2 regions of the Ureibacillus sp. FSL K6-0165 genome follow, and region 1 is predicted to be linked to the other one. Evidence: riboswitches for the same ligand, from Rfam matches in the RefSeq annotation. Region 1 holds a riboswitch; the other holds the start of a gene.
What was found. A riboswitch is a leader RNA that binds a small molecule or an ion and turns the genes downstream of it on or off. The one in region 1 is predicted to bind glycine.
Positions count from the first base shown of each region.

Region 2: it holds a riboswitch for glycine, as region 1 does, so the genes downstream of both, NST00_RS01055 (ACT domain-containing protein) here and gcvT (glycine cleavage system aminomethyltransferase GcvT) in region 1, are expected to answer to the same signal.

Region 1 is NZ_JBBOQS010000001.1:2,232,691-2,240,907, forward strand. It holds gene NST00_RS11110 (rhodanese-like domain-containing protein) at 1-316, shown strand, start outside; gene gcvPB (aminomethyl-transferring glycine dehydrogenase subunit GcvPB) at 475-1,938, opposite strand; gene gcvPA (aminomethyl-transferring glycine dehydrogenase subunit GcvPA) at 1,931-3,277, opposite strand; gene gcvT (glycine cleavage system aminomethyltransferase GcvT) at 3,298-4,398, opposite strand; glycine riboswitch at 4,487-4,567, opposite strand; glycine riboswitch at 4,571-4,661, opposite strand; gene NST00_RS11130 (shikimate kinase) at 4,785-5,300, opposite strand; gene comGF (competence type IV pilus minor pilin ComGF) at 5,487-5,936, opposite strand; gene NST00_RS11140 (hypothetical protein) at 5,909-6,220, opposite strand; gene comGD (competence type IV pilus minor pilin ComGD) at 6,210-6,635, opposite strand; gene comGC (competence type IV pilus major pilin ComGC) at 6,651-6,956, opposite strand; gene comGB (competence type IV pilus assembly protein ComGB) at 6,970-8,037, opposite strand; gene comGA (competence type IV pilus ATPase ComGA) at 8,010-8,217, opposite strand, start outside.
Region 2 is NZ_JBBOQS010000001.1:220,640-228,856, reverse strand. It holds gene epsC (serine O-acetyltransferase EpsC) at 1-781, shown strand, start outside; gene NST00_RS01070 (DinB family protein) at 962-1,465, shown strand; gene NST00_RS01065 (rhodanese-like domain-containing protein) at 1,486-1,824, shown strand; gene NST00_RS01060 (PFL family protein) at 2,446-3,807, opposite strand; gene NST00_RS01055 (ACT domain-containing protein) at 3,822-4,100, opposite strand; glycine riboswitch at 4,175-4,251, opposite strand; gene NST00_RS01050 (YceI family protein) at 4,582-5,112, shown strand; gene NST00_RS01045 (amino acid permease) at 5,351-6,745, opposite strand; gene NST00_RS01040 (hypothetical protein) at 7,078-7,239, shown strand; gene NST00_RS01035 (class I SAM-dependent methyltransferase) at 7,251-7,856, opposite strand; gene NST00_RS01030 (DUF1450 domain-containing protein) at 8,016-8,217, shown strand, end outside.

The DNA of each region.
Region 1 (8,217 bases):
CCGTTTAAAAAAATCTGTTACTAATTTGACGCAAGAAGAATTTATTAAAGGATATCGAAAAGCTCAATTAATCGATGTTCGAGAAACAAAAGAATTTGATTCTGGTCACATTTTAGGTGCACGTAATATTCCTTTTTCTCAATTGCGTCAACGTTACAAAGAAATTCGTCCAGATCTTCCTGTATATTTATATTGTCAAAATATGACAAGAAGTTCTAGGGCAGCTCTTTTCTTAAAGAAAAAAGGTTACAATCAATTGTATCAACTTCAAGGCGGTTTCAAAACTTGGACTGGTAAAATTAAAACAAAAAATTAGTTTACCTGTTGAAATTCCTATATTTAAAGAAATGACATGATTACGCCAACAATATTTATGATATTTTACTCATGTCATATATCATCTTTTAAATAGCTTGTTTAAAAGTAGTAAAAAATATCCATGAGATGCACTCATGGATATTTTTATTTTGAACGCTATTGTTTTTGATAACGCAAAATTGGATTTCTAGCAGCTTGAGTTTCATCTAATCGACTCACAACAGTTGTATGTGGTGCTTCTTGTACAATAGACGGATTCTCTTCCGCTTCTTTTGCGATTTGGATCAGTGCATCACAGAACGCATCTAATGTTTCTTTCGATTCTGTTTCTGTAGGCTCAATCATCATTCCCTCTTCCACATTTAATGGGAAGTAAATTGTTGGTGGATGATAACCGAAATCAAGTAGTCGTTTCGCAATATCTAATGTGCGAACACCAAGTTTTTTCTGACGACGTCCAGATAATACAAATTCGTGTTTACAATGACGATCATAAGGAAGGTCAAAGTAAGGTTGTAGTTTACGCATCATGTAGTTCGCATTTAATACTGCATATTCTGTTACTAATTTTAATCCTTCAGGTCCCATTGAACGAATATACGTATAAGCACGTACATTGATGCCGAAGTTTCCGTAGAATGGTTTTACACGGCCAATGGATTGTGGACGATCATAATCAAAATGGAACGTGCCATCTTCTTTTTTCACTAATACTGGTTTCGGCAAGAATGGAATTAAATCTGCTTTTACCCCTACAGGGCCAGAACCAGGACCTCCACCGCCGTGTGGACCTGTGAATGTTTTGTGTAAATTCAAGTGTACACAGTCAAATCCCATATCGCCTGGGCGTACTTTTGACATAATAGCATTTAAGTTTGCTCCATCGTAATATACTTTCCCGCCCACGCTATGCACGATATCCGCAATTTCAATGATGTGCTCTTCAAATAGCCCGAGCGTATTTGGGTTTGTCAGCATAAGTGCCGCTGTATCTTTCCCAACTACTCGACGTAAATCTTCCAAATCAACTAAACCATTTTCATCCGATTTTACTGTAATTGTATCAAATCCAGCAACAGTAGCACTAGCTGGGTTTGTTCCGTGTGCAGAGTCTGGAACGATTACTTTATTACGGTGACCTTCCCCATTTGCTTCATGGAAAGCACGAATCATCATTAATGCTGTCCATTCTCCATGTGCACCCGCAGCAGGTTGTAATGTAACTTCATCCATACCTGTAATTTCTTTTAAAGCTGTTTGAAGTTCATACATTAATTCCATTGCACCTTGAACTGTTGGCTCGTCTTGTAACGGGTGAATATTTGCGAATCCAGAGAAGCGGGCGACTTCTTCATTAATTTTTGGATTGTATTTCATCGTACAAGAACCTAGTGGATAGAATCCAGAATCTACGCCATGATTGCGGCGAGATAATGCTGTATAGTGGCGCATAATATCCAATTCTGAAACTTCCGGTAATTCAGCAGGTTCTTCACGCAAATATTCTTGTGGAATTAATTCTGATAATTCTACCTCTGGCACATCTAATTCTGGCAAGCTGTAGCCGATGCGCCCTTCCTTCGATAATTCAAAAATGAGCGGTTGATTTTCGTTATGCATTGTAAGCCCCCATTTCTTGCACTAATTGATCAATCTCTTCTTTCGTACGCAATTCTGTAACGGCAATAAGTACATGGTTTTCAAGTTCAGGATAATCGCGGCCTAAATCATAACCACCGATAATGCCTTTTTCTAATAATCTTTTGTTTAATTCACTCACTGGTTTGTTTACTTTTACAACGATTTCGTTGAAGTGAGCACCTTGGAATGGAACTGTAAATCCAGCTTGCTCAAACGCTGTTTTTGCATAACGAGTTTTCACGATGTTTTGCTTTGCCATTTCTTGAATACCGCGTTTACCTAAAGCTGTCATAGTAACGGATGCAGCAAGAGCAAGCAATGCTTGGTTCGAACAAATGTTAGAAGTTGCTTTTTCACGGCGAATATGTTGTTCGCGAGCTTGTAATGTTAATACGAAACCGCGACGTCCGTCTTGGTCTACTGTTTGTCCTACTAAACGGCCAGGCACTTTACGCATTAATTTTGAAGTCGTAGCAAAATAACCGCAGTGTGGTCCTCCAAAACTTTCAGGAATACCAAATGGTTGTGCATCCCCTACAGTAATGTCAGCTCCAAGTTTTCCAGGAGGCGTTAACACACCTAATGCTAATGGGTTTGCAGAAACAATGAATAATCCTTTTGCTTCATGTACTAGCTCACCCATTGTTTTCAAGTCTTCAATTTGACCAAAGAAGTTAGGATACTGAACCATAACAGCCGCAGTATCTTGATCAATCATACCTTTTAATGCTTCAATATCTGTTACTCCATCTTTCATTGGCACATTTACTACTTCGATTGATTGGCCATATGCATAAGTTTCTACAACAGTACGATATTCAGGATGGATTGCTTCAGATACTAACAATTTTTTACGTCTTGTTGAGCCAGCAGCAAGCATCCCTGCTTCTGCAAGCGATGTTCCGCCATCATACATGGAAGAGTTTGCTAAATCCATACCTGTTAATTCGGCAATCATTGTTTGGAATTCAAAAATAGCTTGTAGTTCACCTTGTGAAATTTCCGGTTGATATGGTGTATAAGCAGTATAGAATTCAGACCGAGAAATAACATGGTCCACAATAACAGGTTTGTAGTGATTGTATACACCTGCACCTAAGAATGAAACAGCTGTTTCAGTGTTGATATTTTTATCTGCTAAAGCTTTTAGTTCTTTTAATAGCGCAGATTCAGATGCTGCTTCTTTAATATTATAAAGCCCTTTAAAACGCACCTCTTCAGGAATATCCGCAAATAATTCATCAATGCTTTCTACTCCAATGGTAGAGAGCATTTCTTGTTTGTCTTGTTCCGTTATTGGAAGATAACGATGCTTCATTGTTTGACCTCCATTAATTTTTATTTTTCACGTTTATAAAATGGCTTCGGCACAACATGTGCTTTTACCTTTTTATTGCGTATTTCTACTTCCACTTCTGTACCAATTTCAGTATATTGAATATCTAATAAAGCAAGTCCTAAATTACGTTTCGTACTAGGGATTTGTGTACCAGTTGTAACTTCTCCAATTTCAGTGTCGCCTTTAAATACTTTATAGCCATGGCGAGGAATCCCTTTATCAATCATTTCAATACCAACCAGTTTTCTTGAAAGCCCTTGTTCTTTTTGGTTTTTAAGAGCTTCTTTACCGATGAAATCCGCATCTTTTTGAAGTTTTACTGCAAAGCCGATGCCTGCTTCTAATGGAGAAATATTTTCTGATAATTCTTGTCCATAAAGCGGTAAGCATGCTTCAAAACGCAACGTATCACGTGCTCCAAGGCCGCATGGTATCAATCCATCTTCTTTTCCTGCTTCTAATAGTTTATTCCACAATGCTACAATTGAATTTGGCTCCCCGTATAATTCGAAGCCGTCTTCACCTGTATATCCGCTGCGTGATAACAATACAGAATAACCACTAACTTGAACAGATGCTTTAAATTGGAATGGTTTTAATTCAGATAAGTTCACATCTGTTAATGTTTGCAAGATTTTTTCTGATAGAGGTCCTTGAAGTGCAATTAAGGCATATTCATCTGATTGATTTATAATCGTTACATCGCCTTCTGCATGCTTTTTCATCCATTCAAAGTCTTTTTCAATATTTGCCGCATTGACAACAAGCAAGTATTGGTCATCGCCAAGATTATAGACGATTAAATCATCTACAACCCCACCATTTTCATAGCACATCACATTATATTGTGCGCCGCCAACTGGAATTTTTGAAATGTCATTGGACAATAATTTTTGAAGATAGCCGAGAACATCTTTCCCTTTTACAAAAATTTCTCCCATATGGGATACATCGAAAAGTCCAGCACGATTTCTTACAGCTTCATGTTCATCCTTTATTGATGAAAATTGAACAGGTAATTCCCATCCACCAAAATCAATCGTTTTTGCACCATATTTCGCATATTCATCAAATAATGGTGTTCTCTTTAATTCTCCCATCGTGAAACCTCCCTCATTAATTAACAATTTACTACCAATATCTTTAAACTAGGCAAAAAGGACAGAAAATCCCCTTTTTAAAGGAATTCTCTGTCCTTGCACCTGAAAGTTACACCTATTATAAAATAGGCTTTCCCCTTGGGTGGCTGTTATTCAGCACTCTCCAGAGTTGCGTCCCGTACGAGTCTTTTTGCCTGAGAGATTCATAGTTCTACTACTTGCTCCTTCGGCGACGTAAAAACGTTCTCTCCCCGCACAATCATCCGCACCATATGAAATTTTTCAACAAACAGACATCTTTGCCTATATCCTAACATTGAACGTAATAGAAGGCAATCATTTTTTAAAATTCCTTAAAAAAACGAACATTTTTAAACATCAACACCTTAACATTCGCCTTTTAGTCGATTCACTTGAAAAGCAATATAATTTACCACTTGGCGAATTGTTCGATCTTTTGTAAGGACACGGATGTGAGCGGCTCTTTTATAAAATTTTCTTCTATAATAATATAGTCGTTCCAGTTCTTTTTTAGTCGAACGTTGTGCAATTGGTCGATTTTTATCATTTTTTATTCTTTTATAAATGTCTTCAAATGATGCATCAAGAAAAAAGATTAAACCTGTCCGTCTCATAATTTGTCGATTTTCTTGTCTCATTGCAACGCCGCCACCAGTCGCAATAATGCAAGCTTCGTCACGAAAGTTTTTTAAAAATTCAGTTTCTAAATTTCTAAAATATTCTTCTCCAAACTTTTCAAAAATTTCTGGAATCGACATGCCTTGTTGTCTGACGATTTCTTTATCCATATCATAAAAGGGCAATCGTAGGGCATAGCTTAATTGGCGTCCGACTACACTTTTTCCGCACCCCATAAACCCTACTAAGTAAATCTTTCGCATAATTAGACACCTTTCTACTAAAACTCTGCGGTTTCTCCAAGTAAATTTATCGTAGCACGAATGTTTATGTTTTCCAATGAATTTATAATAGAAAATTGAGTTAAGTAGGTTGAACTGTAAAAAATTACAACAGTGATAAGAAAAAACAAAAAGACAATCGCAACGGGAAATATTATGCCTTTTTCGTTATTTATGATATTGTACAAGTAACGCTCTCTCCTTTACAATACCATTCAAGAATTCTACTTTTATCGTTACAATATTGTCTGAAAGGGAAAACTCGGCATGTCGAATACCAATTAATAGTGGCACATAACCTTGATCATTGATTTGCAAACGAATCACATCTGTAATCTTGTTTATTTTTATCGTTTTTGTGGAAGAGTCTATGATATATAATGAATTATTCATTATATAAATATCCTCTGCATCAAGTAAATATTGTTGTAAATCATGAATAAAGATTTCCCATTTAATTTGTTCTTCTGCCACAATCGTGTCGTGCCATTGTTGAATTAATAGATAAAAAATAAAAATTACTTGAGCGAGTAACGAAAAAATCACCAATTGAAACAGCGCCTCGATAAATGTAAATCCATTTCCACTTCTTACAATTCGCCATCGCCATTGATGCATTTGTATCGTACCCCATCTAAATTGTTAAATCGTACACAAACCGCATCTGTTTGAAAATACCAAGCATATTCTACGTTGTCGATCCATTTTTTCCCTTCGAAAATACCGGTATTTTTAGCAATAATAACTGCTTCATAGGCCACTTGGGATGCATGTAATTCCAACGATTGATTGTATAGAGAATGCTGAAGTTGAAAAATGAACGGAATAAAACTTATGGCTACTATAATAATCATAAGCGTTAGCAACGATTCTAACATGGAAGTCCCCTTTTCATTCCACATAACGAATTCGTCCTTTATTGATATTAATGACAATATGTTTTTGTCCGAAAGGAGTGTAAAAAGTGAATTTCCCAAAATTTTTTACATTTCCATCTGGATCAATTCGAAGAGTTAATAAATTACTATACTGATCAAACTCAATGATTTCCGGTAGTTTTCTCTCTAAAATCACTTCATCTAGTTGATGGTATATTCTATAAGTATCTTGATTTACAAAAGAAACAAAACAGCTCCTTTGCTTTTCCAAGGCCAACATTTGTGCCATTTGAATGTCCAATGTAAATTGGTGGAAAAACTGTTCCACAACCATTTTTTCTGTCATTTTAAAAGAAAAGGTTGTCCCTAACATACCAACCAATACGACAATCATTAAAACGAATAATATTTCTAATAGCGTATACCCCTGTTCTTTCAATTGCTCTATGCTCCTTTATTGATTGGTTAATGTCACAGTTCCATCCGTCTCAATGGTAAATCCCTTGCCATTCGGACATTTATCCATCCCCTCTCTTAAGTATCCCTTGTTTACTAATTGATCTAATGTAGGGATGGTTTTGTATTCAATTTTGTATGATTCTACCTGCCCTTGTATCATGCGGATATATGCTTCACAACCTTTATCATCAATCGTATTCCGATGTTTCGTTACGTTTGGAACAGTTACTAATATTAAGATAGATATAATAAATAGCACAATTAACATCTCAATTAACGTAAAACCCTTTTGATTTTTCATGATTTCACCTCTATTACATGATTTCGACTAAGTCATACATCGGCAACAGTATACTTAAATACGCTGCAACAATGCATATCGCAATCAAAATAAAGAAAAGAGGTTGAATGCTTGCCAAGCAAAATTTGATGGTCGATTGGATCCTCTCATTTAGCAATTCGCTGAATATGAGCATTTCCCGGCCTAAGTATCCATTTTTTTCACCGTGTTGAATCAATTCATCAAACTTCGGCATAAACAGTTGAAGTATCTTCACAGCCTCTGACAATGAATCACCGAACTTCACCCTTTGTTTCAATAGTGCTGTGATATATGATAAGTGGCGACTTATTTGTTGTTGTTCTAAAATAGACAATGCTTGTTGAAGTGATATACCTGATACTAATAAACTTCCAAGCAAATGAGAGAATTGTCTTGTTAAATTCACTTGATAAACATACTTCACTATAGGGATTTTCATAATGATGTTTAGTTGATGAGCGATCTCTTTTTTTCGAATGGAATGAATTGAAATAAATATCAAGAATAACGAAATAATGAAGAGGAGTATGAGAAAATCTGGTATATGAAGCAATACAACAGCGAAGTTTATACTATTGACCTTTTCTGAATGATTCGAAATCACGAGTTGCTCTATGTTTGGTAAAAAATAACTTCGAAACAATATAAAAACCATTGTTAATAAAATCATCAAGAAAGCGGGATACATTAGCAACTTCACAATTTTCCGCTGCGTATCTTCTTGAAATTTTATTTGCTTACTTACGTGGTGCAATGATTCAGCTAAATCCCCTTTTTCTTCTGCAATAGCTATCAATAATAAAAAATGTTTTGGAATTGAAAGTTGTTGTAAAATATCCACTGCCGATGAACCGTTATTGAACTGTTGTTGTAATAAAGCATTCCACTTTTCCAATTCTTTAACGTGATAAGGAAGTAACATAAATAAGGCATCTGAAAATGTATATCCTTCTTTCAGTAATATGCTTGTCCTATTTAGGAGCGATGGAACATCCCGAACTTTCTCCTTATAATTTCTTTGAATGGGGAAATTCATTCTTTCGCTGATTTGCTGTAGCACGACAAATCCCCCAATTCTTCAATTGCAGCTTTTTGGAATTCCAATGTTTCCTCAACTGGCAAGTGATATTCAATTCCTTGCGCTGTATTTATAATTGCTTCTTGTAAAATATCTTCCGACAAAATTTCATAAATTGCTTTCCTGCTATCGCTATCATGTAACTGAATTAAACATTGGGCA
Region 2 (8,217 bases), 2.0 Mb from region 1:
AAAGATTATTAAAATTTTGAAGAACTTCCGTAAAGTGTTATACCCTTGTTTTTGCGACACCTTTAAAGACGAATTGCGCATTGAGACAAACATTGGGAATCTATTAAGATCAACTGCACTAGATTTAAAAGATATCATTTCGAAAGTGCTCAAAAATAATGGAGAAAGCCAACCGGAAGTAAGAGCAGAAGAAATCGTTGTGGATTTACTCAACAAATTACCTGAAATTCGTGAAATTCTACAAACGGATATTCAAGCGGCTTACAATGGAGACCCTGCAGCTTTATCATTAGAAGAAATTTTATTCAGCTATCCATCCATTACAGCCATTACGATACATAGGATAGCTCACGAATTATACCAAGCAGGCGTTCCAATTATCCCAAGAATTATGTCAGAGCATGCTCATAGTTTAACAGGTATTGATATTCATCCAGGAGCAAAAATTGGCGAGTACTTCTTCATTGACCACGGAACAGGTGTGGTGATTGGAGAAACAAGCACAATTGGTAAAAATGTTAAAATCTATCAAGGTGTAACGATTGGGGCAAAAAGCTTCCCGTTAGATGAAAATGGAAACCCGATTAAAGGAATTAAACGTCACCCAGACATTGGGGATAATGTAGTGATTTACGCGGGAGCAACAATTCTAGGTGGAGATACGAAAATCGGACATGATTCCGTCATTGGCGGTAACATTTGGTTAACTCAATCCGTTCCACCATATTCAAGAATTTACAACTCCCAACCGCTTCCAAATATTAAGCAGAAAAAAGAATAGGATTGTCTATCCCTTAAGCAAACATGATTGCTTAAGGGTTTTTTATATCTTCATGTAGTCTTATGGTCTCAATATTCCAAAAACAAATGGTGGAAAAAATTGATATTTTATTTGGATACGGGTACAATATTAGAACGGATGTTCTTATCTATCTTTTCAAAAGAATGGAGGCAATTTTTTATGTATGTAACAATTAAAGATTTTATAAGAGAATGGAATTGGGAGGCGAACTTAACGCAAAAGGTTTTGGAAGGGCTAACCGATGAGTCTCTAAAACAAAAAGTTTATCCGGAAGGGCGTACGCTCGGAAGAATTGTTTGGCATTTTACAACTAATATTCCGGAATATTTAGTGCATTTTGGTTTGAGAATGGAATTAGTCGAAAATGCAGATAAAGTTCCTGATTCGGCGAAGGAAATTGCGGATACTTTTAAAGAAGTGAGCGCTCGTGCAGCGAAAGTCATTCAAGAACAATGGACAGATGAATCACTGAAAGAAGTGCAAATTGCTTTTGGAAGAGAAGAAACAAATGCCCAAATATTAATGGGGCTTATTAAACACATTATTCATCATCGTGGACAAGCAACAGTACTAATGAGACAAGCAGGGCTAAAACCGTTTGGCGTTTATGGGCCGCCGAAAGAAGATTGGATTAATCTAGGAGTAGAGGAACCACCACTATAATTTCATAGGAGGATTTTAAGATGGTATTGAAAAAAATTTCACCAGAAGAATTGTTCCAAAGAATGCAGCAAGGTGAGCAACTCACGATTTTAGATGTTCGAGATCAAGAGAAATATAATACCTTCCATATTGAAGGGGAAAACATCCAATCACTTAATATCCATAAAACAGAGATTTTCGAGTTAGAAAATAATCAAGATAAAAACATATCAGCTTTACCTGAGAAAGGCGAAATCATTGTCACTTGCACAACAGGCAATTCTGCAACAAAATGTGCAAACATTCTATCCAAACATGATTATGATGTAGTTGTATTAGATGGGGGACTCACAGCTTGGAAGGATTATATAAAGAAGTAAGTCGTAAGACGTTTTAATGTTGTATAGTAGCTGTGGGTATTGGATTGGCTTTCTGAAAAGTTTGCTTTTTTGGTGGATTTACATTGAGGATAGAAGTTAATGTATCTGAAAGGAGGATATGCTATCCTGTCTTGGAAGCACTTTGGCAGGATAGTTTATTATTTTGGCGCGCCCATTTCATCTTTAGTATTACAAGATATCCACTAAGAGTGAAATTGGCAATCAACCAAAAAAGTATATCGGGTCATGTGATAATAGTCAAAGTCATGACAATAATAGTCAATCATCAAGAGATAATGGCCAAATTTGTGAACATAATAGTCAATCGAAAAAAATCTACACTTGAAAAGAGAGATAATAGTCAGAATCGAGCTGATAATAGTCAAGCTCCAAAAGATAATAGTCAAACTTGCGTATATAATGGCCAATCGACAAAAAATGGCTTTCGGGGCATGTGATAATAGCCAAAGTCATGACAATAATAGTCAATCATCAAGGGATAATAGCCAAACCTGTAAACATAATAGTCAATCGATTAATTTCATAATAGCCAAGTAAAAGGGCGAATGAGAAAGCTGATCTCTTCATCACTTTCTACATTCGCTCTATCACTTATATCAATTAATTCCCCAACGCTTGTAGTGGAGCTGGAATGCGTCCACCTCGGCGAATGATTTTTTCAGAGCTAAATGGATTTACTCCCATCACAGGTGCTCGTCCAAGCAGGCCGCCAAATTCCACCATTTCGCCTTCTTTTGCACCAGGGACAGGGATGACGCGAACGGCTGTTGTCTTTTTATTAATCATACCAATAGCCGCTTCATCTGCAATCATTGCAGAAATGGTACTAGCAGGTGCGTCTCCCGTAATGGCAATCATATCAAGCCCTACTGAACATACGCATGTCATCGCTTCTAACTTTGATAAGCTTAGAGCACCTTCTTCAATACCACGAATCATACCGTTATCTTCACTAACTGGGATGAAGGCACCGCTTAATCCACCCACATAGGAAGAAGCCATCGCTCCGCCTTTTTTCACTGCATCGTTCATTAATGCAAGGGCGGCGATTGTGCCGTGTGTACCAACACGTTCCAAACCAATTTCTTCTAAGATTTCAGCAACACTGTCGTTCATCGCATTTGTTGGTGCCAGTGACAAATCCATAATGCCGAATGGGACCCCTAAGCGTTTTGCTACTTCTCGGCCAATTAATTCACCAGCGCGGGTAATTTTAAATGCGGTTTTCTTAATAATATCTGCCACTTCACCTAAGTCCGCATCTGGATAACGCTTTAGTGCATTCAACACAACTCCTGGTCCGGAAACTCCGACATTCAACACAACTTCTCCTTCACCGGATCCGAGGAAAGCTCCTGCCATAAACGGATTATCTTCTACAGGGTTGCAGAACACAACAAGCTTTGCACAGCCGAGACCCGATTTATCTTTTGTAAGCTCTGCTGTTTCTTTAATGATTTCACCTAATTGACGAACTGCATCCATATTGATGCCGGCTTTTGTTGTTCCAACAGAAACGGATGCACAAACTCGCTCCGTGACTGCTAGAGCTTCTGGTAGGGCATCAAATAATACTTGGTCTCCCTTCGCAATTCCTTTATGCACGAGGGCCGAAAATCCACCGATAAAGTCAATACCGAGGGTTACAGCAGCACGGTCTAATGTTTTGGCAAGTTCCACTGCTTGATCTTTTGTTGCATTGCCTAGAAGATCTGCAATTGGGGTCACGGCAATACGTTTATTAATAATAGGGATGCCGTATTCTTTCTCCACTTTTTCAGCTGTTGTCTTTAAATCTTTTGCGTAGTGAGTGATTTTATCATAAATTTTTTGATTCATTTTATCGAAATCGGAATTTGCACAGTCTCTGAGATTAATCCCCATCGTAACTGTACGGATATCCAAGTTTTCAGTTCGAACCATTCGGATGGTTTCCATCATTTCTTGAATTTCAAAATTCATATTTGCACGTCCTTTCACACACGATGCATTGCTTGGAAAATTTCTTCAAGTTGTACAGTAATGACAACGCCAATTGATTGACCAAGTTCATTAAGTTCTTGTTGTAGAGTTTCAAGATTAGGTAAATCGGTCACATCAATCACCATCATCATTGTGAAGAAATCTTGTAAAATCGTTTGGCTGATATCTAAAATGTTGATGTTTCGATCTGCAATCACAGTCGTTACTTTTGCGATAATGCCAACTTGATCTTTTCCAATGACACTTACAATTGCTTTTCTACGTTCACTCATTTGTTTCACCTCAATTGATGTAATAAAAAAAGAGATTGGCTTCCCAATCTCAAACACAAAAGAATAATAAGGTTTATCATTCTTCTGTCCTTTTGCCTGAGATTGTGAATCCTTCGGCGCCACAAAACGTGGTCTCTCCAGAAGCTGCTCCTGCGTGTAGTTTTACCCACAGCATTCATCGCTACACCTATTCAGTTCCAATACTAAAAGATACTAACACCTTTGGAACAATTGGTCAACAAAAAATATATTGAAATTTTTCATAAAAAGGAAAATTCAATCTATGATTCAAAATGTAGATTAAATGTTTTTTTCGTAAAGAAGAGGGAATATATGAAATAAAACATGAGATTCATAAATGGAAGGATTGACAAAAAAATAAGTGCATGATATATTTATCTCGAATTCAAAATAAATTAATTCGAAATAAATATTCATATATATCTTGAATTCAAAATAGGATAATATGGGAGGTATGAAAATGGCGAAGTGGGTTGTTGATAAATCACACTCAGAAATTAGTTTTGAAGTAAAGCATATGATGGTGTCAAAGGTGAGAGGGCATTTTGATTCTTATACGGCTGAAATTGAAGCGGAAGATTTAACGGATCTGACAACTGCTACAATTGCATTTACCTTTGATGTTGCGAGCATTAATACAAAATCAGAAGATCGCGATAATCATTTAAAATCTGCAGACTTTTTTGATGCGGAAAAATATCCAACAATTACGTTCCAATCCAAAGTGATTACGAAAACAGATGATAACGAATTTGAAGTGACAGGGGATTTAACAATTAAAGATGTAACAAAACCAGTCACATTCGAAGTGGAGTACAATGGTAAAGGGAAAAACCCTTGGGGCGTGGAAGTTTACGGATTCGAAGCGGAAGCAAAAATCAACCGTGAAGAATTCGGGCTTACATGGAACGCTGCCCTTGAAACAGGTGGCGTATTGGTAGGAAAAGACATTAAAATAAAAGCAGAATTAGAAGTGAACCCTGCAAGCTAATTAGTGGGGGAAGAAGAGGGTGTCTAGAAAGCGAAAACTTTCCAGACACCCTTACTTTTTGATAATAATTTTTCTTTTACCGAACATTACTCCGGCGGGAAACATATCTTCGTCGCAAAGGTGTTGACTCAAATAGAGAACTTTTATTAATTATGAAGGAAAGAAAAAGCTTATTGTTTTAAAATGATGCTCAAGCGAAAAAAAGCTTGTTGCACTCATGGCAACAAGCTTTTTGATTCTATTTTTTATTCAATACACTATGCGTCCTTCCATACACAAAATACACTAATAAACCAATAATCATCCAGATAAGACAAGTAAACATTGTGAATGTAGATAATTGGACGATCATGAAAATACAAAGGAGGCAAGAAAGAATTGGCACAATTGGGAACAATGGTACTTTAAATCCTTCTTTTAATCCATCAATTTTCATTTTTCTAATAAAGATAACGCCAATCGATACAGCAGCAAAAGCAATCAATGTACCGATATTCACAAGTTCTGCCAACTTATCAATCGGAATAAAACCAGCGAATAAAGATACAAATATTGCATAAATCCATGTATTTTTTAACGGGATTTTACGGCGAGGGTGAATTTCTGATAACACTTTTGGAAGCATTCCGTCACGAGCAAAGGAGTACACTAAGCGAGTACCTCCGTAAAGCATAACGAAAATCACCGTCATCATACTAATGACTGCTCCGAGCGAAATAACACCAAATACCCAATCAAGATTTTTCATTTCCATCGCATAAGCAACAGGATTTCCTACATTCAATTCTGTATATGGAACCATCCCTGTTAACACAAGGGAAACGGCTACATATAAAATTGTACAAATCACGAGCGTTCCGATAATTCCAATTGGCATGTTTCGCTGTGGATTTTTTACCTCTTCAGCAGCGGAAGATACCGCATCAAAACCTAAATAAGCAAAGATTACTAGTGCTGCTCCTGATAAAATCCCACCAAAACCAAATGGCATAAATGGTTGCCAGTTGTCAGGCTTCACATAAAACATTCCAACAAGAATAAAGAGTAAAATAATCCCTAGTTTAATGAAAACCATGATTTTATTTAATCGGTTAGACTCTTTCATTCCTAATGATAGGAAGGAAGCTAAAAGTAAAATAATTATAATGGCTGGTAAATTGATATATGTTCCGTTTGCTGGACTGAATGGACCTGATAATGCTTGCGGTACGTGAATGCCAAATCCTTCAACAAGAGATTGAAAGTAAGCAGACCAACCAGTTGCCACTGCTGCAACAGCTAAACCATACTCAAGCAAAAGACTCCATCCGATTATCCAAGCGATTAGCTCGCCAAAGATCACATAGGAATATGTATAGGCACTACCAGCTACTGGAATCGATGAAGACAATTCCGAATAACATAAGGCTGAAAAAGCGCATACAATTGCTGCCAAAATAAATGAGAAAACGATGGCAGGACCTGCATGAACAGCAGCTACAGTACCTGGTAAAATGAAAATCCCTGTTCCGACAACTGCTCCAACACCAAGAGCGATTAAATCAAATGAATTCATTGTTTTATTAAACTGTGATGTGCCTTTTTGATTCAATAATTCGCTTAAAGATAATTTTCGAAATAATTGATTTTTCATAGCTCATTCCATCCTATTTTGATATAATAATTTATTTATTGGTGATTTTTATTACTTAAAAATAAAATCGAATAAAGTATAGCACTTTTTCGCGTTGAAGTGTTGAAGAATCAAAAAGTTATAATTTTTAATTAATTAACAAATTTCTGATTATTATATCAATTTTTATTATTGTAATATAACAATATAAATTATTCCCATCCTTATTAAGTTGTCCTACATTTTAAAAACATATTCAAAGCATGTGAAGCATATCTAGTAAGGCTCTCTCATACAATGGGGAAAGTGTAATTAACTTGATAGAACATTATTAGAAAAGGGAGAATCAAAATATGAACATATTTATATGGATGGGGATATTTTTATTGCTATTTGGCGTTTATTTTTCAAAATGGACAGCCTTCGCACTAATTATTTCCATTGTCGGATGCACGGTCATTTTTGGGGGATTTATCTTAAAAGAACGGCAAAAAATAATGAAAAAAAGCCATTAAAACAATGGCTCCTATTTTAATCGATAAATAATAAAACGTTCTTGCCAATTTTTTTCGTGCAATGTAGGAATGGGAATTTCCATTACTTTTTCAAAAGGAGTGTAATGATTTATATAATCGATGTAGTCATTTGATGGATAGTATAAAATTACGTCCACAGGTCGCTTTTTCTCTTCGATTGAGAGCATGATATGATGTAGCACTTTCATAAATATCTGCAAGGAAAAAGGGTTGAAAAAATAAAATTTATTTTCTGTCGGTTGAATTGGGTAATCTTGAGCGAAACAGCGGAGAAACTGGATTTTATCTTCCTTTTTTTTAAACTTCTTGCAATATCGTTCTCGGTTTTTCATTGCTTCTTTTATGAATTGCTCGTTCATGTCGATACCCAAGACAGACGCATTTGTTTTGTAGTGGAGGAAAATGCTTAATCTCCCTAATCCACAGCCAAAATCGACAATGGAGTCGTTCTCGTTGATTTGATAATTTTTTAGCAATTCTTCTAAGGCAGAATAAGGAGTGGGTTCATAGCGATTATAATGAATGGATTGATAGATACCGTTATTCGATCCACAAGTTTCAATATGGAGGAAGCGATCATATTCTGTTTCGTTCATCATTATTCTCCCATCTTTATAAGGTGTTTTTTAGTATATCGAAGAGGTGAAAAGGTGTACATCCTTTTAGTTGGTTTGTCAAAGTTTATTCACGATGAAAAGAGTAGAACATAGTATAATATAATTAATTAACGGTTTACATAGTGAAGGAGTGCGCACATGTTCAAAAAATTATTCGGTCGAAAAAGTGAACCTTTCAAACATAGAGTTGAATTTTGTGTATCGAACAAGGCTTATTGCCATCCAGATGTATACGATGAGTTGGAACAGAGAGAAGATGTAATAGTGGAAGATACAGGGTGTAATTCCTATTGTGAAATTTGCGACGGTCATTATTATGCCCTTGTTAATGGCGAGCCAA